2 regions of the Streptomyces sp. NPDC025806 genome follow, and region 2 is predicted to be linked to the other one. Evidence: predicted binding sites of a transcription regulator. Region 2 holds the regulator's gene; the other holds the start of a gene.
The links. Region 2 encodes HrcA, which represses chaperone genes, less so after heat shock. Its sites were predicted from a motif close to TTNGCACTCNGNNNNNCNGAGTGCNAA; they were not measured.
Positions count from the first base shown of each region.

Region 1: groL (chaperonin GroEL) is a predicted target of HrcA. The motif match lies at 2,388-2,414, and genes of this name have one in related genera.

Region 1 covers NZ_JBVHMU010000006.1:134,237-149,596, reverse strand. The annotation lists gene ACZ4E1_RS16155 (protein kinase domain-containing protein) at 1-39, shown strand, start outside; gene ACZ4E1_RS16150 (hypothetical protein) at 87-380, shown strand; gene groL (chaperonin GroEL) at 633-2,255, opposite strand; gene ACZ4E1_RS16140 (cold-shock protein) at 2,579-2,785, opposite strand; gene ACZ4E1_RS16135 (MoaD/ThiS family protein) at 3,234-3,509, opposite strand; gene thrC (threonine synthase) at 3,555-4,865, opposite strand; SAM riboswitch class I at 4,884-5,039, opposite strand; gene ACZ4E1_RS16125 (glucosyl-3-phosphoglycerate synthase) at 5,204-6,178, shown strand; gene ACZ4E1_RS16120 (alpha,alpha-trehalose-phosphate synthase (UDP-forming)) at 6,240-7,622, shown strand; gene otsB (trehalose-phosphatase) at 7,870-8,700, opposite strand; gene ACZ4E1_RS16110 (DUF3263 domain-containing protein) at 8,773-9,009, opposite strand; gene ACZ4E1_RS16105 (ABC transporter substrate-binding protein) at 9,020-10,288, opposite strand; gene ACZ4E1_RS16100 (ROK family protein) at 10,585-11,562, shown strand; gene nagA (N-acetylglucosamine-6-phosphate deacetylase) at 11,562-12,707, shown strand; gene ACZ4E1_RS16090 (1-phosphofructokinase family hexose kinase) at 12,841-13,773, shown strand; gene ACZ4E1_RS16085 (carbohydrate-binding protein) at 13,793-14,746, opposite strand; gene cdgB (diguanylate cyclase CdgB) at 14,856-15,360, opposite strand, start outside.
Region 2 covers NZ_JBVHMU010000008.1:303,281-318,640, forward strand. The annotation lists gene rpsT (30S ribosomal protein S20) at 193-459, opposite strand; gene lepA (translation elongation factor 4) at 695-2,557, shown strand; gene ACZ4E1_RS20795 (AMP-dependent synthetase/ligase) at 2,818-4,707, shown strand; gene ACZ4E1_RS20800 (SpoIIE family protein phosphatase) at 4,916-6,883, shown strand; gene hemW (radical SAM family heme chaperone HemW) at 6,924-8,156, shown strand; gene ACZ4E1_RS20810 (DUF3097 domain-containing protein) at 8,395-9,213, opposite strand; gene ACZ4E1_RS20815 (MBL fold metallo-hydrolase) at 9,248-9,985, opposite strand; gene hrcA (heat-inducible transcriptional repressor HrcA) at 10,126-11,142, shown strand; gene dnaJ (molecular chaperone DnaJ) at 11,143-12,279, shown strand; gene ACZ4E1_RS20830 (nitronate monooxygenase) at 12,391-13,464, shown strand; gene ACZ4E1_RS20835 (16S rRNA (uracil(1498)-N(3))-methyltransferase) at 13,461-14,207, shown strand; gene ACZ4E1_RS20840 (VOC family protein) at 14,381-14,773, shown strand; gene ACZ4E1_RS20845 (S41 family peptidase) at 14,838-15,360, shown strand, end outside.

The DNA of each region.
Region 1 (15,360 bases), on a different contig from region 2:
ACGTACGTCCCCGACGCCCCGTACCGCAGCCTGTGCTGACTCCCGTCCCGGCTGCGGGACGGGCCGCGCGGGCGCATCCTGGCCACATGGCTGAGAGCACGTTTTCGAAGATCGCGTGGACCGAGTTCCGCCCCGACCAGCGGCGCCTGGCCGCCGGCGCCGCACTGACCGGCCTCGGCATGCTCACCGCCGCGGCGGGGATCGGCGTACTCGTCTACGAACTCGCCCGCGCGGGCCGCACCTGGACCGGGGCCTGGGAGGTACCGCCCACCGAGATGGCCTCCCGGGCCTTCCACCACGCCCAGGCGGCAGCCCAGAGCGCCGCCCAGGCCGGCAGAACCACCTGGCAGACCTACCAGGAGACCAACAGCACACCGTAAGCCCGACACCTCCGTCGCAGGGCGCGAACAATCCGCCCCTGGGGCGCACGAAGTGCGCCTTCAGGGGCGCGGGGCTGTGTCCGTTCAGCAACTCCGTCGCGGGGCGCGAGCAACCACGACGGCGCGGCAGTCGGCAGACCTCGGGACCGGGCAGACGCCACCCCGCACCCGGTCCGGAAAACGCCCGTGGGCGGCACCCCCCGAAGGGAGTACCGCCCACAGGTCAGACCGACCTGAGCCCGGAAGAGCGGCTCAGAAGTCCATGTCACCGCCCGGCATGCCGCCCGGAGCAGCCGCAGAGGCCTTCTCCGGCTTGTCGGCGATGACGGCCTCGGTGGTGAGGAAGAGCGCGGCGATGGACGCGGCGTTCTGCAGGGCGGAACGCGTGACCTTCGCCGGGTCGAGGATGCCCTCGGCGATCATGTCGACGTACTCACCCGACGCGGCGTTCAGACCGTGACCGATGGGAAGGTTGCGCACCTTCTCCACGACGACGCCACCCTCGAGACCACCGTTGACGGCGATCTGCTTGAGCGGGGCCTCCAGGGCGAGCTTCACGGCGTTGGCGCCGGTCGCCTCGTCACCCTCGAGCTCCAGCTTCTCGAAGACCGCGGAGGCCTGGAGGAGGGCCACGCCACCGCCGGCGACGATGCCCTCTTCGACGGCCGCCTTCGCGTTGCGAACGGCGTCCTCGATGCGGTGCTTGCGCTCCTTGAGCTCGACCTCGGTGGCCGCGCCCGCCTTGATGACGGCCACGCCGCCGGCGAGCTTGGCGAGGCGCTCCTGGAGCTTCTCGCGGTCGTAGTCCGAGTCGCTGTTCTCGATCTCGGCACGGATCTGGTTGACGCGACCCTGGACCTGGTCGCTGTCACCGGCGCCGTCGACGATCGTCGTCTCGTCCTTGGTGATGACGACCTTGCGGGCGCGGCCGAGCAGGTCGAGACCGGCGTTCTCCAGCTTGAGGCCGACCTCCTCGGAGATGACGGTGCCACCGGTGAGGATGGCGATGTCGCCGAGCATGGCCTTGCGGCGGTCACCGAAGCCCGGGGCCTTGACGGCGACGGACTTGAAGGTGCCACGGATCTTGTTGACGACCAGGGTCGACAGGGCCTCGCCCTCGACGTCCTCGGCGATGATCAGCAGCGGCTTGCCGGACTGCATGACCTTCTCGAGCAGCGGAAGGAGGTCCTTCACGTTGCCGATCTTCGAGTTGACGATGAGGATGTACGGGTCGTCGAGCGACGCCTCCATGCGCTCCATGTCGGTGGCGAAGTACGCCGAGATGTAGCCCTTGTCGAAGCGCATACCCTCGGTGAGCTCCAGCTCCAGACCGAAGGTCTGGGACTCCTCGACGGTGATGACGCCTTCCTTGCCGACCTTGTCCATGGCCTCGGCGATGAGCTCGCCGATCTGGGTGTCGGCGGCGGAGATGGAGGCCGTGGAAGCGATCTGCTCCTTGGTCTCGACATCCTTGGCCTGCTCGAGCAGGGCGGCGGAGACGGCCTCGACGGCCTTCTCGATGCCACGCTTGAGGGCCATCGGGTTGGCACCGGCGGCCACGTTGCGCAGGCCCTCGCGGACCAGCGCCTGGGCGAGGACGGTCGCGGTCGTCGTGCCGTCACCGGCGACGTCGTCCGTCTTCTTCGCGACCTCCTTGACCAGCTCGGCGCCGATCTTCTCGTACGGGTCCTCGAGCTCGATCTCCTTGGCGATGGACACACCATCGTTGGTGATCGTGGGGGCGCCCCACTTCTTCTCGAGGACGACGTTGCGACCCTTGGGGCCCAGGGTCACCTTGACGGCGTCGGCGAGCTGGTTCATGCCGCGCTCGAGGCCGCGCCGTGCCTCCTCGTCGAACGCGATGATCTTGGCCATGTGAAGTGGTCCTCCCGGACGGGGTGGAAAAGCAAGCAAACGGACCGTGCCGGCGCCCGCGACGGACGGCCTGCACACCTTGTGGTTCCTTGCCCCACCCGGCGCGCGAGCCTCACTGGCCCGATCCAAGTTCTGTCACTCTCACTCGGAGAGTGCTAAGCCCAATGATTAGCACTCGCCCCATGCGAGTGCAAGCGGCTACCACAGATCTGCGCCTGCGCGCGCCACCCCGCCCCGCCCCCGGGCAGCACGAAGGGCCCGCGCCCCCGATCGGGGACACGGACCCTCGTGTCGTACGAAGCTTGCGGTCAGACGCGCGCGCTTCAGCCGGCGGCAAGCCGAACCATGTCGGCCTGCGGCCCCTTCTGGCCCTGCGAGATCTCGAACTCGACCCGCTGACCCTCTTCAAGGGTGCGGTATCCGTCCATCTGGATGGCGCTGTAGTGGACGAAAACATCCGCACCACCGTCGACCGCGATGAAGCCGTACCCCTTCTCCGCGTTGAACCACTTGACGGTGCCCTGAGCCATGCCTAACTCCCCTATTACTGGCCCTTGCGCGAGTCCACACTTCGCGGACCCGGGTCAGACCTCACGCCCCAAAGGGTTGGGGGTGTGCGCCGGAACGCGTCGACCGCGGCCGAATGTATCTGCCCAACTGCCCTCTGCAACAGGTCAATCGGACGAGAATTCTGAGCACGCACGATCGGGGAAACCGGGCCAACTCACCGGATCCCAGGGCAAGTCGGGTCGAATAAATGCCGTAAAAGGCCCGAATGGGCGGGGCACTTTGGCTGCTTCTCGTCGGGATTCGCTCAAGAACTCATATGCGTCCGTCATGCACCACGGACGGGAGCGGAGCAGCTTCCCCAACTGTACCCCGCTCAACCCTGCAGAATTGCCCCCTCCGCTTCTCTCGCGGAGGGGGCAATTCTGGTAACTCTGGGTAAGTCAGGGAAATCCCGGACGGTCGAGGCGATCAGCCGCCGGCGACCGCGGGAATGATCGAGACGCCGGCGCCGTCCGGCGTCACGGTCTCCAGCCCCTGCTCGAAACGGACGTCGTCGTCGTTCACGTACACGTTCACGAAACGGCGCAGCTTGCCCTGGTCGTCGAGCACCCGGGCGGCGATCCCCGTGTGGTTCTTCTCCAGGTCGGCGATGACGTCGGCGAGGGTCGCGCCCTCGGCCGGCACCTCGGCCTGCCCGCCCGTGTAGGTACGGAGAATGGTGGGGATCCGGACGTTGACACTCATGGGTTCACCTCGGCTGTTCTTCGGCAAAAGGAGTGGGGCGGGGAACTACTCGGCGAGACCGGCGGACCGGAACGCGTCGAGACTCGGCCGGATCGTCGCCGTGGCCTGAGAGCTCTCCGCGACGGCGTCCAGCGTCTTCAGACCGTCACCCGTGTTCAGCACGACAGTCGTCAGCGACGGGTCGATGAGGCCCGCCTCGATGAGCTTCTTGGTGACACCGAGCGTCACACCGCCGGCGGTCTCCGCGAAGATGCCCTCGGTCCGCGCGAGCAGCTTGATCGCGTCGACGACCTGCTCGTCGTTCACGTCCTCCACGGCGCCACCGGTGCGGCGCGCGATGTCGAGAACGTACGGCCCGTCGGCCGGGTTGCCGATGGCGAGCGACTTCGCGATCGTGTTCGGCTTCTGCGGGCGGACGACGTCGTGGCCGCCCTTGTAGGCAACGGAGACCGGCGAGCAGCCCTCGGCCTGGGCACCGAAGAGCTTGTACGGCTTGTCCTCGACGAGGCCGAGCTTGATGAGCTCCTGCAGACCCTTGTCGATCTTCGTGAACTGCGAACCGGACGCGATCGGGATGACCAGCTGGTCCGGGAGCTGCCAGCCGAGCTGCTCGCAGATCTCGTAGGCGAGCGTCTTGGAGCCCTCGCCGTAGTACGGGCGCAGGTTCACGTTGACGAAGCCCCAGCCCTCGCCCAGCGGGTCGCCGATGAGCTCGGAGCAGAAGCGGTTCACGTCGTCGTAGTTGCCCTCGATGGCGACGAGGTCACCGCCGTAGACACCGGCCATGACGACCTTGCCCTGCTCCAGGTCGTGCGGGATGAACACGCAGGAGCGGAAGCCGGCGCGGGCGGCGGCGGCGCCGACGGCGCCCGCCAGGTTGCCCGTGGAGGAGCAGGAGAGGGTGGTGAAGCCGAAGGCGCGGGCGGCCTCGATGGCCTGGGCGACGACGCGGTCCTTGAAGGAGTGCGTCGGGTTGCCGGAGTCGTCCTTGACGAACAGCTTTCCCTGCTCGACGCCGAGTTCACGGGCCAGGTTGTCGGCCTTGACCAGGTGGGTCCAGCCCGGGTTCAGATTGGGCTTCTCGGCGACGTCGGCCGGGACGGGCAGCAGCGGGGCGTAGCGCCAGATGTTCGCGGGGCCGGCCTCGATCTGCTTGCGGAGCGCCTCGGGGTCGCCGACGGGAAGGTCGTACGCGACTTCCAGAGGCCCGAAACACTCGACGCAGGCGAAGATCGGGCCGAGCTCGAACTTCGCACCGCACTCGCGGCAGGAGAGGCCCGAGGCGGGACCGAGGTCCACGGTCTTCCCGGCGTTCGCGGAGGGGGTGGTTCCGGTGGCGACAGTCTGTACAGCCATGAGAGGCGAGGCCCTTTCTCCTCATCTTCCTCACGACGCATCTCGCCGTGAGACGGATTTGGCACCTTCCCTAGCCGGGAGCCTCGCGATGGACAGTTGCGGTGTCCTACGAGACCGGCTGGAGGGTTGCCGGGGCTTCAACGGGCCGTATCCCTCTGCCCCTCTGGATGAGCGGTATTCGATTGTTGAGCGCGGCTCACGGTGACCCCGGCATGCGGTGGTCCCCGGCCTTGTTCAAGACTGTAACCGACGGCTCGGGCGCTTGAGATAGTCGTCCGAACCGCGAGATGGATCACAAATCGTCCCGCACCACCACGCGGAGTGAGGAGCAGCCGACCGTGCTGGAAGAGGTAGAGCGCTGGCTGGGCGAGCGCTCCTGGTCCGTGGCGGACCGGCCGCCGCACCAGCTGATCGCCGCGAAGCGCGCGTCGGGGCAGACCGTGAGTGTCGTGCTGCCCGCGCTCGACGAGGAGGCGACGGTCGGCCAGATCGTGTCCGTGATCCGGCGTGAGCTGATGACGGAGGCGGTGCCGCTGGTCGACGAGCTGGTGGTGGTGGACTCCGGGTCCACGGACCGGACCTCCGAGGTCGCGGCGGCGGCCGGCGCGCGGGTCGTGCACCGGGACGCGATCCTGCCGCGGATCCCGGCCCGGCCCGGCAAGGGCGAGGTGCTGTGGCGCTCGCTCCTCGTGACCTCCGGCGACATCGTCTGCTTCGTCGACGCGGACCTCAAGGAGTTCTCCGCGGACTTCGTGTCCGGAATCGTCGGGCCGCTGCTCACCGACCCGGACGTGCAGTTCGTGAAGGCGATGTACGACCGGCCGCTCGGTACCGAGTTCGATGAGCCCGCCTCCGGCAGGACCGCGGGACAGGGCGGCCGGGTGACCGAGCTGGTGGCGCGGCCGCTGCTCAATCTGCACTGGCCGCGGCTGGCCGGTTTCGTGCAGCCGCTCGGCGGCGAGTACGCGGCCCGCAGATCGCTGCTCGAACAGCTGCCGTTCCCGGTCGGGTACGGGGTCGAGCTGGGGCTGCTCGTGGACGCGCTGCACACGGTGGGCCTGGACGCGCTCGCGCAGGTCGACGTGGGGGTCAGGAAGCACCGGCACCAGGACGGGCAGGCGCTCGGCCGGATGGCGGCGGCGATCTACCGCACGGCGCAGCTGCGGCTCGCGCGCGGGCATCTGGTGCGGCCGGTGCTGACCCAGTTCGAGCGCGGCGACAAGGGCTTCGAGCCGCGTACGCACGACGTGGACACGGAGGAGCGGCCTCCGATGGCGGAGATCGACGAGTACCGCGAGCGCCGGGTGGCCTGAACGTCGGGTGGCGTGAGCGTCGTTACGTTTGAGGGTTTCCGGGGCGGGCTAGCGTGCCCGTATGGCTTCCACTCCTGGTGCTGCTGAGGTTCTTGTCGCGTCCAACCGGGGCCCGGTCTCGTACGTCGTCGGGGACGACGGCGCGGTCACGGCCAAGCGGGGCGGGGGCGGGCTCGTGTCCGCGCTCAGCTCCGTCGACGACAAGCTGTGGGTGTGCGCGGCGCTCGGCGACGGGGACCGGGAGGCGGTGCGGCGCGGGATCACCGAGCCGGGTGTGCGGATGCTGGACATCGATCCGGAGGTGCACGCGGCGGCGTACAACGGGATCGCGAACTCGGTGCTGTGGTTCGTGCACCACATGCTGTACCAGACCCCGCTGGAGCCGTCGTTCGGGCCGGAGTTCCGGCGGCAGTGGGCGGCGTACGAGGAGTACAACCGGGCGTTCGCCCGGGCCCTCGCGGACGGGGCGGCGCCGGGTGCGACCGTCGTGGTCCAGGACTATCACCTGGCCCTGGTGCCGGGCATGCTCCGCGAACTCCGCGGCGACCTGCGCATCGGGCACTTCTCGCACACGCCGTGGGCGCCCGTCGACTGGTTCCGGATGCTGCCGGACGACATCGCGGAGCAGCTCCTGCGCGGGATGCTCGGCGCGGACCGGCTGGGCTTTCTGACCCGGCGCTGGGCGGACGCGTTCACGGAGTGCTGTACGCGGATCGTGGGCGGGCCCGGCGGTACGGAGATCGGGGTGCACGGGCTCGGGGCCGACGCGGAGTTCCTGCGGGAGCGGGCGCACCGGGAGGACGTCGAGGAGCGGCTCGCGGCGCTGCGGGAGCAGGTGGGCGCGGGGCGCAAGGTCGTGGTGCGGGTGGACCGCACGGAGCTGTCCAAGAACATCGTGCGCGGGCTGCGGGCCTTCGAGCTGCTCCTGGAGACGCGGCCGGAGTGGCGCGAGCGGGTCGTGCATCTCGCGTTCGCGTATCCGTCGCGGCAGGACCTGGAGGTGTACCAGGAGTACACGGCGGAGGCCTCCTGGGTCGCGGCGTCGATCAACTCCCGTTTCGGTACGGAGGGTTGGACGCCGGTCGTGCTCCACGTGAAGGACGACTTCGCGCGCTCGCTGGCGGCGTACCGCATGGCCGACGTCGCCCTGGTCAACCCCATCCGCGACGGCATGAACCTCGTCGCGAAGGAGATCCCGCTCGTCGCCGAGGGCGGGTGTGCGCTGGTGCTCTCGCGGGAGGCGGGGGCGTACGAGGAGCTCGGGGACGCTGCGATCGGGGTGAACCCGTTCGATGTGAGCGGGACCGCTGCCGCGCTCGGGGCGGCGCTGGACATGCCGGACGCGGAGCGCTCGGAACGGGCCGAGCGCTTGGCGGCAGCGGGTTCTTCGTTGCCGCCCGCGCAATGGTTCCTCGACCAATTGGATGCCCTGCGCGCCGGGTGAGCGCGGCGCGGATTCCCGCCGTAGGGGCCGGCGATCGTCGCCAGGTGTCGGCCGGTGGGGCTTCTCGCGCAGTTCCCCGCGCCCCTGAAGGCACACTCCGTGCACCCCAGGGGGCAGCTGGCTGTGCCGCGACGACGCCCCGCCGTAGGGGCAGACGATTCGTCGCCAGGCGCCGGCCGGTGGGGCTTCTCGCGCAGTTCCCCGCGCCCCTGAAAGGCACACTCCGTGCACCCCAGGGGACCGCCTTCTAGGCGGCGCCCAGTTCCCTGGCCAGGGAGTTCAGGAAGGTGGCCACTCCGGCGGGGCCCGGGACGGTCAGGTCGGCTCGGGTGGCCAGGTCGGGGACCTCTTCGCTGGCGCTGCAGACCAGGAGGCCCGGGGTGCCGTTCGCGCGGAGTTTTTCCACGGCGGCGTACGCGGGGAGGTCGCCGAGGTCGTCGCCGGCGTAGAGGACCGATTCGGCGCCCGTCTCGCGAACGTACTCGGTCAGGGCCACACCCTTGTCGACACCCGGCGGGCGGAGTTCGAGGACGAGGCGGCCGGGTTCGACGACGAGGCCGTGGCGGGCGGCGAGGGCGGCGAGCGGGGCGCGGAGGGTGTCGAAGGCGGCCTGGGGGTCGGGGGCGCGGCGCGTGTGGACGGCGACGGCGCGGCCCTTCTCCTCGACGTACGTGTCGTGCCACAGGCCGGCCGATTCGAGCACCCCGGGCAGTTCGGAGCGGACTCCGGCGACTCCGGGGTGCGGCGCGGGCGCGTGCACGGTGCCGGTGACGGCGTCCCAGCGCTCGGCGCCGTAGTGGCCGAGGACGACGAGGTGTTCGAGCCCGGGCACTCCGGCGAAGCCTCCGTGGCGGACGGCGACGCCGGCGGGGCGTCCGGTGATGACGGCGACGGAGGCGACGCGGGGCGCGAGGGCGGCGAGCGCGGGGACGGCGTCGGGGTGGGCGCGGGCCTGCTCGGGGTCGGGGACGATCGGGGCGAGGGTTCCGTCGAAGTCGAGGGCGATCACGCTCCGCTCGGGGCGGGCGAGAAGCGCGGCCAGACCTTCACGGCCGGCGGCAGTCCGTGGGGCGTCCATAGGGGCGACCTTAGAGCCGTACGCCCGAGTACCGCACCCCGGCGATTTCCGGCCGCCGCGCCCGGCTCCCGGCTACCGCTCCGCGCGCCGCGATTCCCGGACCCGGCGCAGCCGGTTCACGGTCACGGGGGCGTACGCCAGCGCCCGCTCGTCGTCGGCGAGGGCGTTGAGGAGCTGGTAATAGCGCACGGGGGCGAGGTCGAGCTCCTCACGGATGGCCCGCTCCTTGGCCCCCGGCGACGGCCAGCTCCGCCCCTCGAACGCGAGCAGCGCCTTCTCGCGCTCCCCGAGTACGAGTATGTCGTCCATGCCCGCCACGCTACTCGGCGGACTCGGCCGCCGCCGCCTCGTTCTGGATCCGGCCGAGGACGGACGCGGGGCTGCCGTTCGGGCCGACGGTGGCGCCGATCTGCTTCTTGATCTCGGCGCTGATCTCGGGCCAGGACGTCTTGTTCGCCGGGTAGTACGTGGCGCCGGCGAGCTCGTCGATGAAGGGGCTGAGGGCCTTGTCCTGCGGGGCGTCGCGCATCTCGTCGGAGGCGGAGACGGTGACGGGCGCGACGGTGTACTCGCGGGAGAAGTCGAGGACGTTCTTCTCGCTGTAGACGAAGTCGAGGAACGCGCCGACCTCCTTGGCGTGGCCGCCTTCCTTGAAGGCCATCATCCAGTCGGTGACGCCCATGCGGCTCTTGGGGGTGCCGTCGGGGCCGGGGACGGCGACGTCTCCGTAGGCGACGCCCTTGGCCTTGGCCATGTTCATGAGGGTGGGGTGCCCGGAGAGCATGCCGACCTCGCCGTTGGCGAAGGCCTTGAAGGCGGGGGTGCGGTTGAGGCGCGCGGGGGCGGTGGGGCCGGTGAGTCCGGCGCCGACGAGGTCGTCCTTGAGCCAGTTCAGGGCGCGGACGTTCTGCGGGGTGTCGAGGGAGTACGAGCCGACGTTGTCGGTGTAGCCGCCGCCGTTGGAGAGCATCCAGATGAGGGTCTCGGCCTGGGCCTCCTCGCCGCCGAGCGGCAGCGCGAAGGGGTAGGTGACGCCCTTGGCCTTGAGGGCGCGGGCGTCGGCGACCAGCTGGGACCAGGTCTTCGGGGGCTCGATGTCGGCCTGCGCGAAGAGCTTCTTGTTGTAGAAGAGGCGGCGCGTGGAGGCGGCGAACGGCATGCCGTACTGGGTGCCGCCGACCTCGCCGGCCCGGCTCATCTCGCCGAGGAAGTCGGCCTGGACGGGCACGGAGAGCAGTTGGGAGACGGGGTAGAGCTGTCCGGCCGCCGCGTAGTCGGCGTAGGCGCCGACCTGGGCCATGTCGGGCGGGTCCCCGGCGTCGACCATGGCCTTGACCTTGGCGTCGACGTCTTCCCAGGAGTAGACCTCCACGTCGACGCGGACGCCGGGGTGGTCCTTCTCGTACGCGTCGGTCAGCGCGTCCCAGTACTTCTGCGAGGTGTTGTCCTCGGAGTCGCCGTAGTCGGCGGCGACGAGCTTCAGCGTCACGTCACCGGAGTCTGTGGCTCCGCACCCCGTGAGCAGCGACGACGTGGCCACTACGGCCAGTGCGGCCCCCGCGGTCAGGGCTGTCCTCCCCTTGCGCACTGCCGGTCCCCCACCCTGGTCGGTCGGCCCCGGGTCTCTCCCACGGCCCTCGGACAGAAGGTCTACACCACAGGCGGGCCGGATCGGAAACGCGCGTTCGGACGTCGGCCACACGGCCGTACGAGGGTACGCCCGAAAGCGGAGTTCATGATTCCTCAAGTTGTGGTTCTTTCATGGTTGTTGCGGGGACCGCGCCCCCTTATCGTGAGCGCGCTCCCAGACGATCTTGAACCGCCCCCGAGTGGGCGCCTTAGTGGACTAGACCTCTTATGGGTGGACGCGCGACACTGTCCCCCGTGAGACATGTCATCGCCCTGGACGTGGGCGGCACCGGAATGAAGGCCGCCCTGGTCGGGGCGGACGGCACGCTCCTGCACCAGGCGCGCCGCGCGACGCGGCGCGAGCGCGGCGCGGACGCGGTCGTCGAGACGATCCTCGGCTTCGCCGCCGAACTGCGCGCGTACGGCGAGGAGCACTTCGGCGAGAGCGCGGTCGCCGCCGGCGTCGCCGTGCCCGGCGTCGTCGACGAACAGCAGGGCATCGCGCTGTTCGCCGCGAACCTCGGCTGGCGGGACGTGCCCATGCGGACCCTGCTGAGCGAGCGGCTCGGCGGCATCCCGGTCGCCCTCGGCCACGACGTGCGCACCGGCGGACTCGGCGAGGGCCGGCTCGGCGCGGGCCGCGACGCCGACCGTTTCCTGTTCATGCCGCTCGGCACCGGCATCGCGGGCGCCATCGGCATCGACGGCCGGATCGAACCCGGCGCGCACGGCTCGGCGGGCGAGATCGGCCATGTCGTCGTGCGGCCCGGCGGGACGCCCTGCGGCTGCGGCCAGCGCGGCTGCCTGGAGCGCTACGCCTCCGCGTCGGCCGTCACCCTGGCCTGGCAGGAGGCGAGCGGCGACCCGCGGGCCACCGCCGCGGACTGCGCCCGGGCCGTCGACGCAGGAGACCCGCTCGCCGCGAAGGTCTGGCAGGACGCCGTGGACGCCCTCGCCGACGGACTGGTCCTCGCTCTCACTCTGCTGGACCCGCGCACCCTGATCATCGGTGGCGGTCTGGCCGAGGCCGGGGAAACCTTGTTCACACCCCTGCGGGCCGCGGTCGCCGAACGCGTCACCTTCCAGTCGCCCCCCACCATCGTCCCGGCCGTCCTCGGGGACACCGCCGGATGCCTGGGCGCGGGACTCCTCGCCTGGGACCTGCTCGCCACCACCGAGCACCCCGAGAGAGCCGAAGCCGACAGCACGGACAACACGGAGGTAACCGCCTGATGGCCACAGCAAAGGTGCTCGCCGGTGCCCGGGTGGTACTGCCCACCGGGACCGTCACCGACGGACGCGTCGTCGTCGACGGCACACGGATCGCCGGGGTCACCCCGGACGCCGCCGAGACGCTCGACCTGTCCGGCCACTGGGTGGTCCCCGGCTTCGTCGACCTGCACAACCACGGCGGCGGCGGCGCCTCCTTCACCTCCGGCACCGTCGACGAGGTCCTCAAGGGCGTCGCGACGCACCGCCTGCACGGCACCACGACCGTCGTCGCCTCCCTGGTGACCGGCGAGGTCGACTTCCTGACCCGGCGCGCCGGGATCCTCTCCGAGCTGGCCGAGCAGGGCGAGATCGCGGGCATCCACTTCGAGGGCCCGTTCATCTCCCCGTGCCGCAAGGGCGCCCACGACGAGACGCTGCTGCGCGACCCGGACCCGGCCGAGGTGCGCAAGCTGATCGACGCCGCGCGCGGCCAGGCCCGTATGGTCACGCTCGCCACCGAGCTGCCCGGCGGCATCGACTCGGTGCGCCTGCTCGCCGAGCACGGGGTGATCGCGGCGATCGGCCACACCGACGCCACCTACGAGCAGACGGTCGAGGCGATCGACGCGGGCGCCACCGTCGCCACCCACCTCTACAACGCGATGCCGGGCCTCGGCCACCGCGCGCCCGGGCCGATCGCCGCGCTCCTGGAGGACGAGCGGATCACCGTCGAGCTCATCAACGACGGCACGCATCTGCACCCGGCCGCTCTGGAGCTGGCGTTCCATCACAAGGGCGGCGAGAAGGTCGCGTTCATCACCGACGCGATGGACGCGGCGGGCTTCGGCGACGGGCGCTACATGCTCGGCCCGCTGGAGGTCGAGGTGAAGGACAGCGTGGCGCGCCTGGTGGAGGGCAACTCGATCGCGGGCTCGACGCTGACCCTGGACCGCGCGTTCAAGCGGGCCGCGACGATCGACCGGATCCCGGTCGAGGACGTCGTGCGCGCGATCTCCGCCAATCCGGCGCAACTGCTCGGCGTGTACGACCGGGTGGGCTCCCTGGAGCCCGGCAAGGACGCCGACCTCGTGGTCCTGGACGAGGCGTTCGACCTCAAGGGCGTGATGCGCAAGGGCGAGTGGCTGGTCGAGCCCGAACTGGCCTGACATCGTTGTTCGTTGCACCGGCCCTCGCCCCGAGGGCTGGGCCAACGGCCGCCTCTTTGGCATGATCGGCCCCCGTTACCGAAAGTACGCACGGCCGCGGCCCGTGCGCGTATCCGACGGGGGGTGAGGGCCGATGATCCTCACGGTCACGCTGAACACCGCACTCGACATCACGTACCGCGTCAAGGCGCTGCGCCCGCACGCCTCGCACCGCGTCACGGAGGTCGTCGAACGACCCGGCGGCAAGGGGCTCAACGTGGCCCGGGTGCTCGCCGCGCTCGGCCACGAGACCACCGTGACCGGCTTCGCCGGCGGCCCGACGGGCGCGCAGGTGCGCGACGGGCTGCGCGGCGCGGAGCGGGTGCGGGACGCGCTGGTGCCGGTCGCGGGGTCGACCCGCCGCACGATCGCCGTCGTCGACGCCACGACCGGCGACACGACCCAGCTCAACGAGCCGGGACCGCTGATCACCCCGGCCGAATGGGCCGCTTTCCAGGAGTCCTACGAGCGGCTGCTGCGCTCCGCGTCCGCGGTCGCCCTGTGCGGCAGCCTCCCGCCGGGCGTCCCGGTCGGCGCCTACGCCACCCTCGTGCGGGCCGCGCGCGCCGTGTCCGTGCCCGTGCTGCTCGACACCAGCGGGGAACCGCTGCGCCGCGGCATCGCGGCCCGCCCCGACCTCGTGAAGCCGAACGCGGACGAGCTGGCCGAGCTGACGGGCTCGCACGAGCCCCTCGGCGCGATGCGGGACGCCCGCAGGCGCGGCGCCCACAGCGTCGTCGCCTCACTGGGCGCGGAGGGCCTGGTCGCCCTCACCCCCGAGGGCGAGTGGCGCGCTCCGGCCCCCGACCGCCTGTCCGGCAACCCGACGGGCGCGGGCGACTCGGCCGTCGCGGGCCTGCTCAGCGCCTGGGTGGAGCAGCTGCCCTGGCCGGACCGGCTGGCCCGCGCCGTCGCCCTGTCGGCGGCCACCGTGGTGGCGCCGGTGGCCGGCGAGTTCGACCGCGCGACCTACGAGGACCTGCTCGCGAAGGTCACGGTGCGCGAGCGCGCCGAACAGGCCGGGTGACCTGCGGGAACGAACGACCCTAGCCGCGGGTCAGCCAGAGCCGGTCGAAGTTGGCGTTGCACTGGTTGCCCGTGTCGCAGGAGATCGTGATCGCGTTCGTCCCCTTGGTGAGCTGGACGATGGCCCACGTGTTCGTCCAGCCCTTCGCCCAGTCGCCTTCCTTGGCGCCCGCGAAGTTCTTCATGTTCAGCGGGCGCTGCTGCTTCGTCCCGTTGACGTCGATCGTCGCGTCGGAGTCCTCGCCCGGGACGCCGTAGTCGACGTGCAGCTTGTACTGGCCGTCCTTCGGGATGCCGCTGACCGTCCAGGTCAGGGCCGCGCCCTGCTGGCTGAAGCCCGCGACGTACTGGCCGCCCGCGGCCTTCGCGCCCGGCACCTCGGCGGAGATGGAGGTGCCACCGGCCAGCGTCAGCTTCTTGGCGTCGGTCTTGGGCAGGGGGCCCGGTTTGGCCGGCTGCTTCGACGGCTCCTGGCTGGGCTCGACCGACTGCGCCGGACCGCTCGACGGCTGACCGCCCGCCTCGCCGCCCTTGTCGTCCGTGTCCTTGCCGAGCATGGCCACGCCGATGCCGATGACGACGGCAGCCACGACGGCGACCGCGCCGATCAGCAGCGCCTTCGTGTTCGGACCGCCGGAGCCCCGGCCGCCGGAGCCGCGCCCGTGCGAGGCCGCCTGGGGCGGGCCGGGCTGCGACGGAGCACCGTGCATCGTCTCGGGCGCCTGGTAGTGCGCGTTCGGCTGGCCGTAGGCGGCAGTCTGCTGCTGCTGCGGGACCTGCTGCCCGTACTGGCGCTCGCCGACCGCGCGGACCTGGTTGTACGAGGTGCGGGGGGTGCGGGAGTTCGGGTAGCCGTAGCCACCGCCCCCGCCGTCCGGCGGGGTCGCCCCGGCCGCCTGACCGTCGGCGTACAGATAGCCGAACGGGTCGTCGCCCTCGGGCGTGGTGCTCGCGCCGTTGTTGCCGGGCGCCATCCCTGATCACTCCCTACACGTGTGCTTACCGGGGGAGCGTACCCGGTATGGGTCACCCCAAGGAGTGGCCTTGACCTCACCGAGACCGGTGGAGGCCGGGCGTCCCAGGTCAGCCCGCCCGCCTGTGCTGTTTGGCACGTGATCTTTTCTCCACGTACATCCGCTGGTCTGCGGACTGGAGCACTTCCTCGGCCGTCATCCCGCAGTGGGCCCAGCCGATGCCGAAGCTGGCGCCGACGCGCACGGCGCGGCCGTCCACCCGGATCGGGGGAATGATCGCGTTGCGCAGACGGACCGCGAGGTCCTCGGCGTCGGCGCGGCACAGCCCGTCGGCGAGCACCACGAACTCGTCGCCGCCGAGCCGGGCGACGGTGTCCCCGTCGCGGACCCCGCTGGTCAGCCGCCGGGCGACCTCGATGAGGACGGCGTCGCCCGCGTTGTGCCCGAAGCGGTCGTTGATCGACTTGAAGCCGTCGAGGTCGCAGAAGAGGACGGCGAGACCCTTGGTGCCGTCGTCGACGCCCTCACCGTCGGGGGCCACGACGTGGACGTGGTGGTCGAAGCCGTCGTACCCGTCGTACAGGCCGGAGGTGTGGGGGACGATCGCGCCGAAG
Region 2 (15,360 bases):
GCGCCCGGGGTCAGTGGGAGAAATGCCGAATGCCCCCCGTTCCTGTCGGAGGCGGGGGCACTCGGGGCAAGCTGTGAGATGTGAGCCCACACCCGCGTGGCGAACGCAGGCCGCGTGCGGGCTCGGGGGCCGGTCGGGGGCGGATGAGAGAGGGCCCGCCCGGGTCCTTCCGGCGACAGATCAGTCGAAGGTTCAGGCCTTGAGGGACTCGACCTTGGAAGCAAGCGCCGACTTCTTGTTGGCAGCCTGGTTCTTGTGGATGACGCCCTTCGAGACGGCCTTGTCGAGCTTGCGCGAAGCCTCGCGCGCGGCGACGGTGGCCTTCTCGACGTCACCCGCGGCAGCAGCCTCACGGGCCTTGCGGATCGCGGTCTTCAGGGAGGACTTGACGGCCTTGTTGCGCAGCCGAGCCTTCTCGTTGGTCTTGATCCGCTTGATCTGGGACTTGATGTTCGCCACGAAATGAGCCTTTGCAGGTTCAGGCACGGGGCCGGTGAAGGACCCGTACCGGTGATTTTCTCTGAGTGTGTGCCTCGCGCTGAGAGGGCATGAGACACAGCTGCCCACGGTACCAGTCGTCCTCCGGGCGGCCCAAACCGGGCGCAGTCCCGCCGCCGTGGGACCATGGAAGCTACGTGACGATCCCAACCGAGGCCGACCTGAGGACAAGGCGCCTCAAGAGACAGGACCCTGCGTGCCCGCGACCCCTAACAATGTGCCCGAGCCGAGCCGTACCGACCCGGCTCTGATCCGCAATTTCTGCATCATCGCGCACATCGACCACGGCAAGTCCACGCTCGCCGACCGGATGCTCCAGCTGACCGGAGTGGTCGAGCAGCGGCAGATGCGTGCTCAGTACCTCGACCGGATGGACATCGAGCGCGAGCGCGGCATCACGATCAAGTCCCAGGCGGTGCGTTTGCCGTGGGCTCCCACCCACGACAAGAGCAACACGCACATCCTCAACATGATCGACACTCCGGGCCACGTGGACTTCACGTACGAGGTCTCGCGTTCCCTCGCCGCGTGCGAGGGGACGGTCCTGCTGGTCGACGCCGCTCAGGGCATCGAGGCGCAGACCCTCGCCAACCTGTACCTGGCGATGGAGAACGACCTCAAGATCATCCCGGTGCTCAACAAGATCGACCTGCCGGCCGCGCAGCCCGAGAAGTTCTCCGAGGAGCTCGCCAACCTCATCGGTTGCGACCCCGAGGAGGTGCTCAAGGTCTCCGCGAAGACCGGCATGGGCGTCGAGGCGCTGCTCGACCGTGTCGTGGAGCAGATCCCGGCCCCGGTCGGCGTCAAGGACGCCCCCGCCCGCGCGATGATCTTCGACTCGGTCTACGACTCGTACCGCGGTGTCGTCACGTACGTCCGAGTGGTCGACGGCCAGCTCAACAAGCGTGAGCGGATCCGGATGATGTCGACCGGCGCGACGCACGAGCTCCTGGAGATCGGGACGAACTCGCCGGAGATGCTGCCGGCCGACGGTCTCGGCGTCGGTGAGGTGGGCTACCTCATCACCGGTGTGAAGGACGTCCGCCAGTCCAAGGTGGGTGACACGATCACCTCCCTGAACAACGGGGCGACCGAGGCGCTCGGCGGGTACAAGGACCCGAAGCCGATGGTGTTCTCCGGTCTGTATCCGCTGGACGGCTCGGACTACCCCGAGCTGCGCGACGCGCTCGACAAGCTGCAGCTCAACGACGCCGCGCTCGTCTACGAGCCGGAGACCTCGGCCGCGCTCGGCTTCGGCTTCCGCGTCGGCTTCCTCGGCCTGCTGCACCTCGACGTGATCCGTGAGCGGCTGGAGCGCGAGTTCGGCCTCGACCTCATCGCCACCGCGCCGAACGTGGTCTACCGCGTCGACATGGAGGACGGCACCGAGCACGTCGTCACCAACCCGAGCGAGTTCCCCGAAGGCAAGATCGACAAGGTCTACGAGCCGGTCGTGCGCGCCACGATCCTCGCGCCGTCCGAGTTCATCGGCTCGATCATGGAGCTGTGCCAGACCCGGCGCGGCGTGCTCCTCGGCATGGACTACCTCTCCGAGGACCGCGTCGAGATCCGGTACACGCTGCCCCTCGCCGAGATCGTCTTCGACTTCTTCGACCAGCTGAAGTCCAAGACGCGCGGCTACGCGTCCCTCGACTACGAGCCCACGGGCGAGCAGACGGCCAACCTGGTGAAGGTCGACATCCTGCTCCACGGCGACAAGGTCGACGCCTTCTCCGCGATCACGCACCGGGACGCGGCCTACGCGTACGGCGTGCGGCTCGTGGCCAAGCTGCGCGAGCTCATCCCGCGCCAGGCCTTCGAGGTGCCCATCCAGGCCGCCATCGGCTCCCGGGTCATCGCCCGCGAGACGATCCGCGCCATCCGCAAGGACGTCCTCGCCAAGTGCTACGGCGGTGACATCTCCCGTAAGCGGAAGCTGCTGGAGAAGCAGAAGGAAGGCAAGAAGCGGATGAAGATGGTCGGCTCCGTGGAGGTCCCGCAGGAGGCCTTCATCGCGGTGCTGTCCAGCGACGACAGCGGCGGCAAGGCCAAGAAGTAGGCCCCCGCCGAGCGGGTTCTGGCGGCGGGTCCGGTGCGCGGTGTGCGTGCCGGGCCCGCCGCTTTCGCGTGCGCGCATCGGAAAGCGCCTGTGAAAGCCGTGTGCGATCCGGGACGGACGGGGCGCCGACCGGGCGTATCCCGCGGAAGTTCAAGGCCGGAGCCTCTTACGCGCCGGGCGAGTGCGCCTTACCCTGATCACTGCTCGATGGTTACTCGCCAGTTAAACAAGCCGCGCTGTCGCGGGCCCCGGAGGACGTCGTGAGCGACACACAGACCCTGATCGAGAACCGGCCGCCGTCCGTCGCGGCCCTCTTCCTGGAGCGCGTGACCGCGACGCCCGATGCCGAGGCCTACCGCTATCCGGTGCCATCGGCTTCCGGTGAGGGCCCCGACGAGTGGAAGTCGCTCAGCTGGGGCCAGGCCGCGCAGCGCGTCCACGCCGTCGCGGCGGGACTCGTCGAGCTCGGCGTGCAGCCCGAGCAGCGCGTCGCCCTCGCCTCCTCGACCCGCGTCGAGTGGATCCTCGCGGACCTCGGCATCATGTGCGCGGGCGCGGCGACCACGACCGTGTACCCGCAGACCAACGCGGAGGAGTCGGCGTTCATCCTGTCCGACTCCGAGTCGAAGGTGCTCGTCGCCGAGGACGCCGCGCAGCTCGCCAAGGCCCGTGAGCGGCGCGCCGAGCTGCCCGAGCTCGCCCACGTCGTGGTGATCGACGCGACCGGCGTGGAGCCGGACGCCGCCGACCCCGACGGCTGGCTGCTCACCCTCGACGACCTGGAGACGCGCGGCGCCGCCTACCTGGAGAAGAACCCCGAGGTCGTCAAGGAGCGCGTCGGCGCGATCGAGAAGGACCAGCTCGCCACCCTCATCTACACCTCCGGCACCACCGGCCGCCCCAAGGGCGTGCGCCTGCCGCACGACAACTGGTCGTACATGGCGAAGGCGATCGCCGCGACCGGCCTGGTCACCAAGGACGACGTGCAGTACCTGTGGCTGCCGCTCGCGCACGTCTTCGGCAAGGTGCTGACCAGCGGCCAGATCGAGGTCGGGCACGTCACCGCCGTCGACGGCCGCGTCGACAAGATCATCGAGAACCTGCCGGTCGTCCAGCCGACGTACATGGCCGCCGTGCCGCGCATCTTCGAGAAGGTCTACAACGGCGTCGCCGCGAAGGCCCGGGCCGGCGGCAACGCCAAGTTCAAGATCTTCCAGTGGGCGGCGGGTGTCGCCCGCGAGTACGCGAAGGTCACCCAGGACAACTTCCGGCGCACCGGCGTCGCCTCCGCGCCGTTCGGCCTCGCCTCCAAGCACAAGGTCGCCGACGCGCTCGTCTACAGCAAGCTGCGCGAGGCCTTCGGCGGCCGGCTGCGCGCCTGTATCTCCGGCTCGGCCGCGCTCGCGCCCGAGATCGGCTACTTCTTCGCGGGCGCCGGCGTGCACATCCTGGAGGGCTACGGCCTCACGGAGTCCTCCGCCGCGTCCTTCGTGAACCCGGGCGAGGCCTACCGCACCGGCACCGTCGGCAAGCCGCTGCCCGGCACCGAGGTGCGCATCGCCGACGACGGCGAGATCCTGCTGCGCGGCCCCGGCATCATGGAGGGTTACCACGGGCTGCCCGACAAGACGGCCGAGGTCCTGGAGTCCGACGGCTGGTTCCACACCGGCGACATCGGCGAGCTGTCCGTCGACGGCTACCTGAAGATCACCGACCGCAAGAAGGACCTCATCAAGACGTCCGGCGGCAAGTACATCGCGCCCGCCGAGGTCGAGGGCCAGTTCAAGGCCGTGTGCCCGTACGTGTCCAACATCCTGGTCCACGGCGCCGACCGGAACTTCTGCACCGCCCTCATCGCGCTCGACGAGCCGTCGATCCTGGACTGGGCGAAGGAGAACGGCCTGGACGGCAAGTCCTACGCGGAGGTCGTCGCCGCGCCCGCGACCGTCCAGCTCGTGGAGGGCTACGTGAAGGAGCTCAACGAGGGCCTGCAGCGCTGGCAGACCATCAAGAAGTTCAAGCTGCTGCCGCGCGACCTGGACATCGAGCACGGCGAGTTGACCCCGAGCCTCAAGCTGAAGCGGCCGGTCGTCGAGCGGCAGTACAAGGAGCTGCTGGACGAGATGTACGCGGGCAGCCGGGAGGGCTGAGCCCGCCCGGTCGCGGCCGGGTCACGGGCGCGGGAGGGCCGGGTTTCCGGCCCTCCCTCGGCCCTCCCGGAACAATGGCCGCATACCACTCTTCTCACCCGTCGCGGACCGGTTCGGTGACTCGCCGCTTATGAGCGGGCCCGGTCTGTCACTCTGTTCCTGTTGGCTGAGGCGTGCGTCCACGCCCGAACAGCTCAGGAGCCGAACAGTGGGGTCCATTCCTCTTCAGCGGGAGACTCAGCGCGAGCCCCGGCGAGAGACCCGGCGGGAGACCGCCTTCTCCACCGGGGACGCGCCCGGCCGCCCCGACGAGGTCCGCACCTCGCTGCCGGGCAACCCGCTGGCGCCCGCTGCCGCCCGCCGTTTCGTCCGGGCCGCGTTCGCCGACTGGACGGCCGCGCCCCGCCCCGCCGCCCCCGTCGGCGACCGCCTCGCCGACGACGCGGTCGTCGTCGTCAGCGAACTCGTCACCAACGCGGTCGTGCACGCCGGCACCGGCGTCGACCTCGTGTGCCGCCGTGAAGGACCGACCGCCGACGACCCCGCGGGCCTCGTCGTCGAGGTCACCGACCACCACCCCACCCGCGCCGTCCGCACCGACCGCGTCTGCCGCACCCCCGAGACCCCCGAGTACGGGCGCGGCCTCCACCTTGTCGCGTCCCTCGCCGACGCGTGGGGCATCACCTACCGGCCCGGCACCAAGACCGTCTGGGCGCGCCTGCCCGCCGACGGCACCGAGACCGGCCCCGACGGCGGCGCGGGACAGCCCGCCGCCCGCCCCGACCGGCGCGGCCTGCGCTCCGCCGAACCGCTCCCGCAGCAGCCCGTGCGCGCCCCGCAGGACGAGGACTGGATCAACCGCGGCGCGCTCGCCTTCCTCGCCGAGGCCTCCGACCTGCTCGCCGGCCAGCTCGACGAGGACATGGTCGCCGCGATCGTCGGCCAGCTCCTTGTTCCCCGGCTCGCCGACTGGTGCGCCGTCTGGCTCCACGACGAGGAGGGCCGCGGGCTGCCCGGCGACACGCTCACCGCCGACGCCGCCGCACGCTCCTACGACCCGCACCCCGCCCCGCGCCTCGCCCGCGTCTGGCACACCCACGAGAGCCGCATCGAGGACCTCACCCGGATCCTCGCCAAGGAACCGCCCCGGCTGCCCGACGCCGCCCGCTCCGCCGCCGTGCCCGTGCCCTGGCCGGGACCGGCCGGCGGCAGCGGCTCCGCGCTCGCCTACCGGCTCAGCGCCGGCGGCCGCACCCTCGGCATCCTGCTCATCGGCCGCTCCGGCCTGGAGCACTTCCCCGACGAGGTCACCGGGCTCGTCGAGGACTTCAGCCGCCGCGTCGCCCTCGCCGTCAGCGCCGCCCGCCGCTACACCCGCCAGGCCACCATCAGCCGCATCCTCCAGCGCGGCCTGCTGCCCAGCGTCGTCGCCGACATCCCCGGCATGGAGCACGCCATCGTCTACGAGCCGAAGGAGGCGGGCGGCCCCGGCGGCGACTTCTACGACATCTTCCCCGCCGGCGACGGCCGCTGGTGCTTCGCCGTCGGCGACGTCCAGGGCAAGGGCCCCGAGGCCGCCGTCGTCATCGGCCTCGCCCGCCCCTGGCTGCGCCTCCTCGCCCGCGAGGGCTACCCCGTCGCCAAGGTCCTCGACCGGCTCAACCGGCTGCTCCTCGACGACGCCACCGAGGCCTCCGACGCCGCCGCCCGCGCCCTCGCCGCCGCCGGCGGCCAGGGCGTCCCGCCCGAGGGTTCCACCTCCCGCTTCCTCTCGCTCCTCTACGGAGAGCTCACCCCGTCGCCCGACGGCGGCGCCGTCCACTGCACCCTGGCCAGCGCCGGCCACCCGCTGCCCCTGCTCATGCGGCCCGGCGGCGAGGTACGGACCGTTGCCACGCCCCAGGTCCTCCTCGGCGTCGTCGACGACCCCGACTACACCAGCGACACCTTCGAGATGACCTCCGGCGACACCCTGCTGTGCGTCACCGACGGCGTCACCGAGCGCCGCAACGGCCCCCGCCAGTTCGACGACGGAGAAGGCCTCGCCCACGCCCTCACCGGCTGCGCGGGCCTCACCGCCCCCCTCCTCGCCGACCGCATCCGCCGCCTCGTCCACGCCTTCGCGGACAGCCCCCCGGACGACGACCTGGCCCTGCTGGTCCTCCAGGCGCAGTGAGCGCGGCGGAGAACGCGCGCGAAGGCTGGACAATGGGGGCATGCCTTCCGCACTTCCCGATGGTGAGCCCGTGCCCGACGACGGGTCGCTGCCCGCCTCCGCCCTGGTCGACGCCGCCGCGCGACCGCTCGGGTTCTACCTGCACGTCCCGTACTGCGCCACGCGCTGCGGCTACTGCGACTTCAACACGTACACGGCGACCGAGCTGCGCGGCAGCGGCGGTGTCCTCGCCTCCCGGGACAACTACGCGGACACCCTGATCGACGAGGTGCGGCTCGCCCGCAAGGTGCTCGGGGACGACCCGCGGCCCGTGCGGACCGTGTTCGTGGGCGGCGGTACGCCGACGCTGCTGGCCGCCGGGGACCTCGTCCGGATGTTGGGGGCGGTGCGGGACGAGTTCGGGCTCGCGGACGACGCCGAGGTGACCACGGAGGCGAACCCGGAGTCCGTCGACGCCGCGTATCTCGCCGAGCTGCGGGACGGGGGGTTCAACCGGATCTCGTTCGGCATGCAGAGCGCCAAGCAGCACGTCCTCGAGATCCTCGACCGTACGCACACGCCCGGGCGGCCCGAGGCCTGCGTCGCCGAGGCGCGCGCGGCCGGGTTCGACCACGTCAACCTCGACCTGATCTACGGCACCCCGGGCGAGAGCGACGACGACTGGCGGGCCTCGCTGGACGCCGCGATCGGCGCCGGGCCCGACCACGTCTCCGCCTACGCGCTGATTGTCGAGGAGGGCACCCAGCTCGCCCGGCGGATCCGGCGCGGGGAGGTGCCCATGACCGACGACGACGTGCACGCGGACCGGTACCTGATCGCCGAGGAGAAGCTGGCACAGGCCGGGTTCGACTGGTACGAGGTGTCGAACTGGGCCACCTCGGACGCCGGGCGGTGCCTGCACAACGAGCTGTACTGGCGCGGGGCCGACTGGTGGGGCGCCGGACCCGGAGCGCACTCCCACGTCGGGGGCGTGCGGTGGTGGAACGTGAAGCACCCCGGGGCGTACGCCGCCGCGCTCGCCGGTGGGAAGTCGCCGGGGGCCGGGCGAGAGGTCCTGGCCGACGAGGACCGCCGGGTCGAACGGATCCTGCTGGAGCTGCGCCTGAAGGACGGATGCCCGCTGGATCTGCTGAAGCCGGCCGGGGCGGACGCGGCCCGCCGCTTCCTGGGCGACGGACTTCTCGATCCCGACTCCTTCGACGCCGGGCGGGCGGTCCTCACCCTGCGGGGGCGTCTCCTGGCCGACGCGGTGGTCCGCGACCTGGTCGACTGACCCGCGTCCTTTGCCCAGCCGCTCACGCCGTCCGGACCGCCGGCCCGGCGCGGGCCTGCACCGATGGGCGGCTCCGCTGCGCGGACGCGGGGCTGTACCCGTTTCAGCGACTCCGTCGCGCCGCCGCCGTGGGGGCTGACGATCGTCGCCGGGTGCCGCCCGGTGGGGCTTCTCGCGCAGTTCCCCGCGCCCCTGAAGACACGCTCCGCGTGTCCCAGGGGCCCAAGGGGGGCCTGGGTCAGGGGGCTGTGACGAAGTCGATGAGTTCTTCCACTCGGCCCAGGAGGGCCGGTTCGAGGTCCTTGTAGGTGTGGACCCGGGACAGGATGTGCTGCCAGGCCTCGCCCGTGTGGGCGACCTTCCAGCCCAGGGCGCGGCAGACGCCCGTCTTCCAGTCCTGGCCGCGCGGCACCCGGGGCCAGGCCTCGATTCCGACCGAGGACGGCTTCACGGCCTCCCAAATGTCGATGTAGGGGTGGCCGACGATCAGGGCGTGCTCGGTGGTGACGGACTGGGCGATGCGCCACTCCTTCGTACCGGGCAGGAGGTGGTCGACCAGGACGCCGAGGCGCGCGTCGGGCCCCGGCTCGAACTCCGCCACGATCGCCGGAAGATCGTCGACGCCCTCCAGGAACTCGACCGCGACCCCCTCGACGCGCAGATCGTCGCCCCAGACCCGTTCGATGAGCTCCGCGTCGTGCTTGCCCTCGACGTAGATGCGCCCCGCGCGGGCCACACGCGCGCGGGCCCCGGGCACCGCGACGGAGCCGGACGCGGTCCGCGTGGGCCGCACCGGACCGCCCGCGCTCGGCCGGACCAGCGTCACGACCTTGCCCTCCAGGAGGAAACCGCGCGGCTCCATCGGGAACACCCGGTGCTTGCCGAATCGGTCCTCCAGCGTCACCGTCGGCCCCTGCGCGGTCTTCTCGACCCGGACCACGGCCCCGCAGAAACCGGTCGTGACCTCCTCGACGACGAGATCGGGCTCGGCCGGAACCTCGGGGGCCGGCGTGTTCCGCTTCCACGGGGGAGTCAGGTCGGGGCTGTACTGGCGCATTCGGCCGACGATAGGAGAAACCGGCAGGCCAGGACTACGACACGCCGAAACGCGCGGCCAGCGCAGCCCGCTGCGCCCGGACAAACTCGGCATTCACCGCGGAACCGTGCCCGGGCACGTACACCGCGTCCTCCCCGCCCAGGTCGAGCAGCCGGTCCAGCGCCGCCGGCCAGTGCCGGGGAGCCGCGTCCGGCCCGGCCTGCGGCTCGCCCGACTCCTCCACGAGATCCCCGCAGAAGACGATCTCGCGGGCGCCCGGCACGAGCACCGCCAGGTCGTGGCCGCTGTGCGCGGGCCCCACGTTCGCGAGCAGCACCTGCAGCCCGCCGCCCAGGTCGAGCGTCCACTCGCCGCACACCCGGTGCTGCGGGGCGACCAGCACGTCGGTCGCCTCGGCCGCCTCGCGGGGGCCGAGCCCGTTGCGCACGGCATCCGTGCACAGTTCTTCGCGCGCGCGTGCCTGGGCGAAGAGCGCGTCGACGCCCACCGCCCCGAACACCTCCACGCCCGAGAACGCCGCCGTGCCGAAGACATGGTCGAAATGGGGGTGGGTCAGCGCGATGTGCGTCACGCGCGCGTGCGGGCCGAGCAGCCGCCGTACGTCCCCGCGCAGCCGGGCTCCCTCGCGCAGTGAGGATCCCGTGTCGATCAGCAGCGCCGCGCCGTCCCCGGCGACGAGACCGGCCGTGCAGTCCCAGCCCGGCAGCCGGACCCGGCCCACGCGCGGGGCCAGTTCCTCCCAACCCGTCCCCACCCAGTCGATACGTTCCATGACCCCGACGCTAGCGCCCTTGCTAGGGGCGTACCCACCGGCCGTACACTGACCGGGGACGACTGGCACTCGCCCACAGGGAGTGCCAACAGCGTCCGAGAGACAGAGACCGAGCGGGAAGTCGCTGGAGGTGTGCGCCGATGCTCAGTGAACGCAGGCTCGAGGTGCTGCGCGCCATCGTCCAGGACTACGTCGGCACCGAGGAGCCGGTCGGCTCCAAGGCGCTGACCGAGCGCCACCGGCTGGGCGTCTCCCCGGCCACGGTGCGCAACGACATGGCCGCCCTGGAGGACGAGGGATACATCGCCCAGCCGCACACCAGCGCGGGCCGCATCCCGACCGACAAGGGGTACCGCCTCTTCGTCGACAAGCTCACCAGCGTCAAGCCGATGACCCTGCCCGAGCGGCGCGCGGTCCAGAACTTCCTGGAGGGCGCCGTCGACCTCGACGACGTCGTCGGCCGTACGGTGCGGCTGCTCGCGCAGCTCACCCGGCAGGTGGCGATCGTCCAGTACCCGTCCCTGACCCGGTCCACGGTGCGCCACGTCGAGCTGCTCTCGCTGGCGCCCGCGCGGCTGATGCTCGTCCTGATCACGGACACCGGCCGGGTCGAGCAGCGGATGATCGACTGCCCGGCGCCGTTCGGCGAGAGCTCGCTCGCGGATCTGCGGGCCCGGCTCAACAGCCGGGTGGCGGGACGCCGGTTCGCCGACGTGCCGCAGCTGGTGCAGGATCTGCCGGAGGCCTTCGAGGCGGAGGACCGCGGCACGGTCTCGACGGTGCTCTCCACTCTTCTGGAGACGCTCGTCGAGGAGTCCGAGGAGCGGCTGATGATCGGCGGCACCGCCAATCTCACCCGCTTCGGACATGACTTTCCCCTCACCATCCGGCCCGTCCTCGAGGCACTCGAGGAGCAGGTCGTGCTCCTCAAGTTGCTGGGTGAGGTGGGGGATTCGGGCATGGCCGTACGGATCGGTCATGAGAACGCACACGAGGGACTCAACTCCACGTCCGTCGTGTCGGTCGGCTACGGTTCGGGCGGCGAGGCAGTCGCCAAGCTCGGCGTCGTCGGACCGACACGCATGGATTACCCGGGAACGATGGGAGCAGTACGCGCAGTGGCACGTTACGTCGGACAGATCCTGGCGGAGTCGTAAGTGGCCACGGACTACTACGCCGTACTCGGCGTGCGCCGCGACGCTTCCCAGGACGAGATCAAGAAGGCCTTCCGGAGGCTGGCCCGCGAGCTTCACCCGGACGTGAATCCGGACCCGAAGACGCAGGAGCGCTTCAAGGAGATCAACGCCGCCTACGAGGTCCTCTCGGACCCGCAGAAGAAGCAGGTCTACGACCTGGGGGGCGACCCCCTGTCGCAGTCCGGCGGAGGCGGTGCGGGCGGGTTCGGAGCCGGTGGCTTCGGCAACTTCTCGGACATCATGGACGCGTTCTTCGGTACGGCGTCGCAGCGCGGCCCGCGCTCGCGCACGCGCCGTGGCCAGGACGCCATGATCAGGCTGGAGGTCGAGCTCGACGAGGCGGCCTTCGGCACCACCAAGGACCTCCAGGTCGACACGGCCGTCGTCTGTACGACGTGCAGCGGCGAGGGCGCGGCCCCCGGTACCTCCGCGCAGACCTGTGACATGTGCCGCGGTCGCGGTGAGGTCTCGCAGGTCACGCGGTCCTTCCTGGGCCAGGTCATGACCTCGCGGCCGTGCCCGCAGTGCCAGGGTTTCGGCACCGTGGTCCCGACCCCGTGCCCCGAGTGCGCGGGCGACGGCCGCATCCGTTCCCGCCGCACGCTCACGGTGAAGATCCCGGCCGGTGTGGACAACGGCACGCGGATCCAGCTCGCGGGCGAGGGCGAGGTCGGCCCCGGCGGCGGCCCCGCCGGCGACCTGTACGTGGAGATCCACGAGCTGCCGCACCCGACCTTCCAGCGGCGCGGCGACGACCTGCACTGCACGGTCACCATCCCGATGACGGCGGCGGCTCTCGGCACGAAGGTGCCGCTGGAGACGCTCGACGGCGTCGAGGAGATCGACATCCGGCCCGGCACCCAGTCCGGCCAGTCGATCCCGCTGCACGGACGCGGCGTCACGCACCTGCGCGGCGGGGGCCGCGGCGACCTCATCGTCCACGTCGAGGTCCTGACCCCGTCCAAGCTGGACGCCGAACAGGAACGCCTGCTCCGCGAACTGGCCCAGCTCCGAGGCGAGGAACGCCCCACGGGCCAGTTCCAGCCGGGGCAGCAGGGTCTGTTCTCTCGGCTGAAGGACGCGTTCAACGGGCGTTGAGCCGTTGCTCGGGATGCGTTCGGAGGGGTTCGGGGAGTTTGCTTTCCGGGCCCCTTTTGCGCGGGGCCGGGGCGATTCGGTCGGGCGGGGGTGACATGGCACGATGCCGGTATGTCCTCCGCGCTGAACGATCTCTTCCCCCACCCGATCGTGCAGGCCCCCATGGCGGGCGGCGCCTCCTGTCCCGAGCTCGTCGCCGCCGTGTCCGAGGCGGGCGGGCTGGGTTTCCTGGCCGCCGGGTACAAGACGGCCGACGGCATGTACCAGGAGATCAAGCAGGTGCGGGGGCTCACCGGGCACCCCTTCGGCGTCAACCTCTTCATGCCGCAGCCCGAGGTGGCCGACCCCGCCGCGGTCGACGTCTACCGGCATCAGCTCGCCGGTGAGGCCGGCTGGTACCGGACCCCGCTCGGCGACCCCGACGGAGGCCGCGACGACGGCTACGACGCCAAGCTCGCCATCCTCCTCGACGACCCCGTCCCGGTCGTCTCCTTCACCTTCGGCTGCCCCACCCGCGAGGTCGTCCACGCCCTCCAGCGCGTCGGCACCCGCGCCGTCGTCACCGTCACCACGGTCGAGGAGGCGCAGGCCGCGCAGGACGCCGCCGCCGACGCCGTCTGCGTCCAGGGCGTCGAGGCCGGCGGCCATCAGGGCACCCACCGCGACAACCCCGAGACGGACGGCGCCGGGATCGGCCTGCTGACCCTGGTCACCCAGGTCCGGGAGGCCGTACGGCTGCCGATCGTCGCGACCGGCGGCATCATGCGGGGCGCGCAGATCGCCGCGGTCCTCACCGCCGGCGCCGATCTCGCGCAGCTCGGCACCGCGTTCCTGGTCGCCCCCGAATCAGGGGCGCCCACCGTGCACAAGGAAGCCATGACCGATCCGTTGTTCACCCGTACCGAACTCACCCGCGCCTTCTCGGGGCGGCCCGCGCGCGGGCTCGTCAACCGGTTCCTGCGCGAGCACGGACCGTACGCGCCCGCCGCGTATCCGCAGGTCCACCACATGACCGCGCCGCTGCGCAAAGCCGCCGCGCGGGCCGGTGACCCGCAGGGCATGGCGCTCTGGGCCGGGCAGGGCCACCGGCTCGCCCGCGCGCTGCCCGCCGGGCAGCTCGTCGAGGTGCTCGCCGCCGAACTCGACGCCGCGCGTGCCGCGTCGGGTCAGCGGGGTGCGGCATGACGGCGCCGGTGTTCGTGGTCGAGGGCCCGGTGCCCGGCGACCGTACATACGTGCTCGACGGGGCGGAGGGGCGGCACGCCGTCTCCGTGAAGCGGTTGCGGGCCGGCGAGGAGGTCGTCCTCACCGACGGGCTCGGCGCCTGGACCGAGGCCGTCGTCGTGAGCAGCGAGGGCAAGGACCGGCTCGTCGTCGAGGCCGGGCCGGTACAGGTCGAGCCGGAGGAGCGGCCCCGGATCACCGTGGTGCAGGCGCTGCCCAAGGGGGACCGCGGGGAGCTCGCCGTCGAGACCATGACCGAGACCGGGGTCGACGCGATCGTGCCCTGGGCCGCGTCGCGGTGCATCACCCAGTGGCGGGGCGAGCGCGGGGTGAAGGCGCTCGGGAAGTGGCGGGCGACCGCGCGCGAGGCCGGCAAGCAGTCGCGCCGGGTCCGGTTCCCGGAGGTGGCCGAGCTCGCCTCCACGAAGGAGGTGGCGCGGCTGCTGGGTTCGGCGGATCTGGGTGTGGTGCTGCACGAGGACCGGGACTGTGTGAGCTCGGCGCTCGCGTCTGCGGATCTGCCGTCCGGCGGGGAGATCGTGCTGGTCGTCGGGCCCGAGGGTGGGGTTTCGCCGGAGGAGTTGAAGGTGTTCGGGGAGGCGGGGGCCGGGACGTATCGGTTGGGGCGGAGTGTGTTGCGGACCTCTACGGCGGGTACGGCGGCGGTTGCGTTGCTGTTGGGGCGGACCGGTCGCTGGGGGTGACCGGGTGTGCCGGTTCGGATGCGCGCCGTAGGTGGTTGCGTGTTCGTTGCCGGGTGCCGCCCGGTGGGGCTTCTCGCGCAGTTCCCCGCGCCCCTGAAGGGGCACACTCCGTGCGCCCCCAGGGGCGCTTCAATTCCAGCCCCTCATTCAGATGTTCGACGTAAAATGAGGGCATGGAACTTGCCCAGGTGCGGTTGCTGGTTTCCGATTTCGGAGCTTGTTATCGGTTCTACGCCGATGTGCTGGGGCTCAAGCCGCAGGCCGGCTCGGAGCAAGGGCCCTACGAGAAGTTCTCCCCCGCGGGCGGGGGCGCCGGGATCGCGTTGCAGGACCGGGCCATGATGGCCGAAGTCCTCGGCGAACTGGGCGATTCGGCGACAGGTCACCGCTCGCTCGTCGTGCTCCGCGTCGACGACCTCGACGCCTACTGCGAGGAGGTCGCCGGGCGCGGCGGCGTTCTCGTGCACGGGCCCGCACCCATGACGGACCGGATGCGCGTCGCCCACCTCAAGGACCCCGAGGACAACATCGTGGAGCTCCAGGAGTGGCTCCTGCTACGCGGCTGACGCTTCCCGGCCAAGTGATCAGAACGGGCTGACGGGGCCGGAGCGCAAATTTAGGGTGGGCGGGGTGACGAATCCTGCCTACCTCCGGTTCCCGCACCCGCACGGCGAGTTGGTGGTCTTCACCGCCGAGGACGACGTGTGGGCCGCGCCCCTCGACGGCGGCCGTGCCTGGCGGGTCAGCGCCGACAACGTGCCGGTGAACCACCCCCGCCTGTCGCCCGACGGCACCACCGTCGCCTGGACCTCGCGGCGCGACGGCGCCCCCGAGGTGCACATCGCCCCGGTCGACGGCGGACCGGCGAAACGGCTGACGCACTGGGGCAGTTGGACCACTTCGGTGCGCGGCTGGACCCCCGACGGGCGCGTCCTCGCCGTCACCACCCACGGCCAGGCCTCGCTGCGCCGCAGCTGGGCCCGGGCCGTCCCGCTCGACGGCGGCCCTGCCGAGACCCTGCCCTACGGTCCGGTCGGCGGCGTCGCGCACGGGCCCGACGGGCGGGTGCTGCTGCTGTCCGCGCCGATGGGCCGCGAGGCCGCCTGGTGGAAGCGGTACCGGGGCGGCACGGCCGGCAAGCTGTGGATCGACC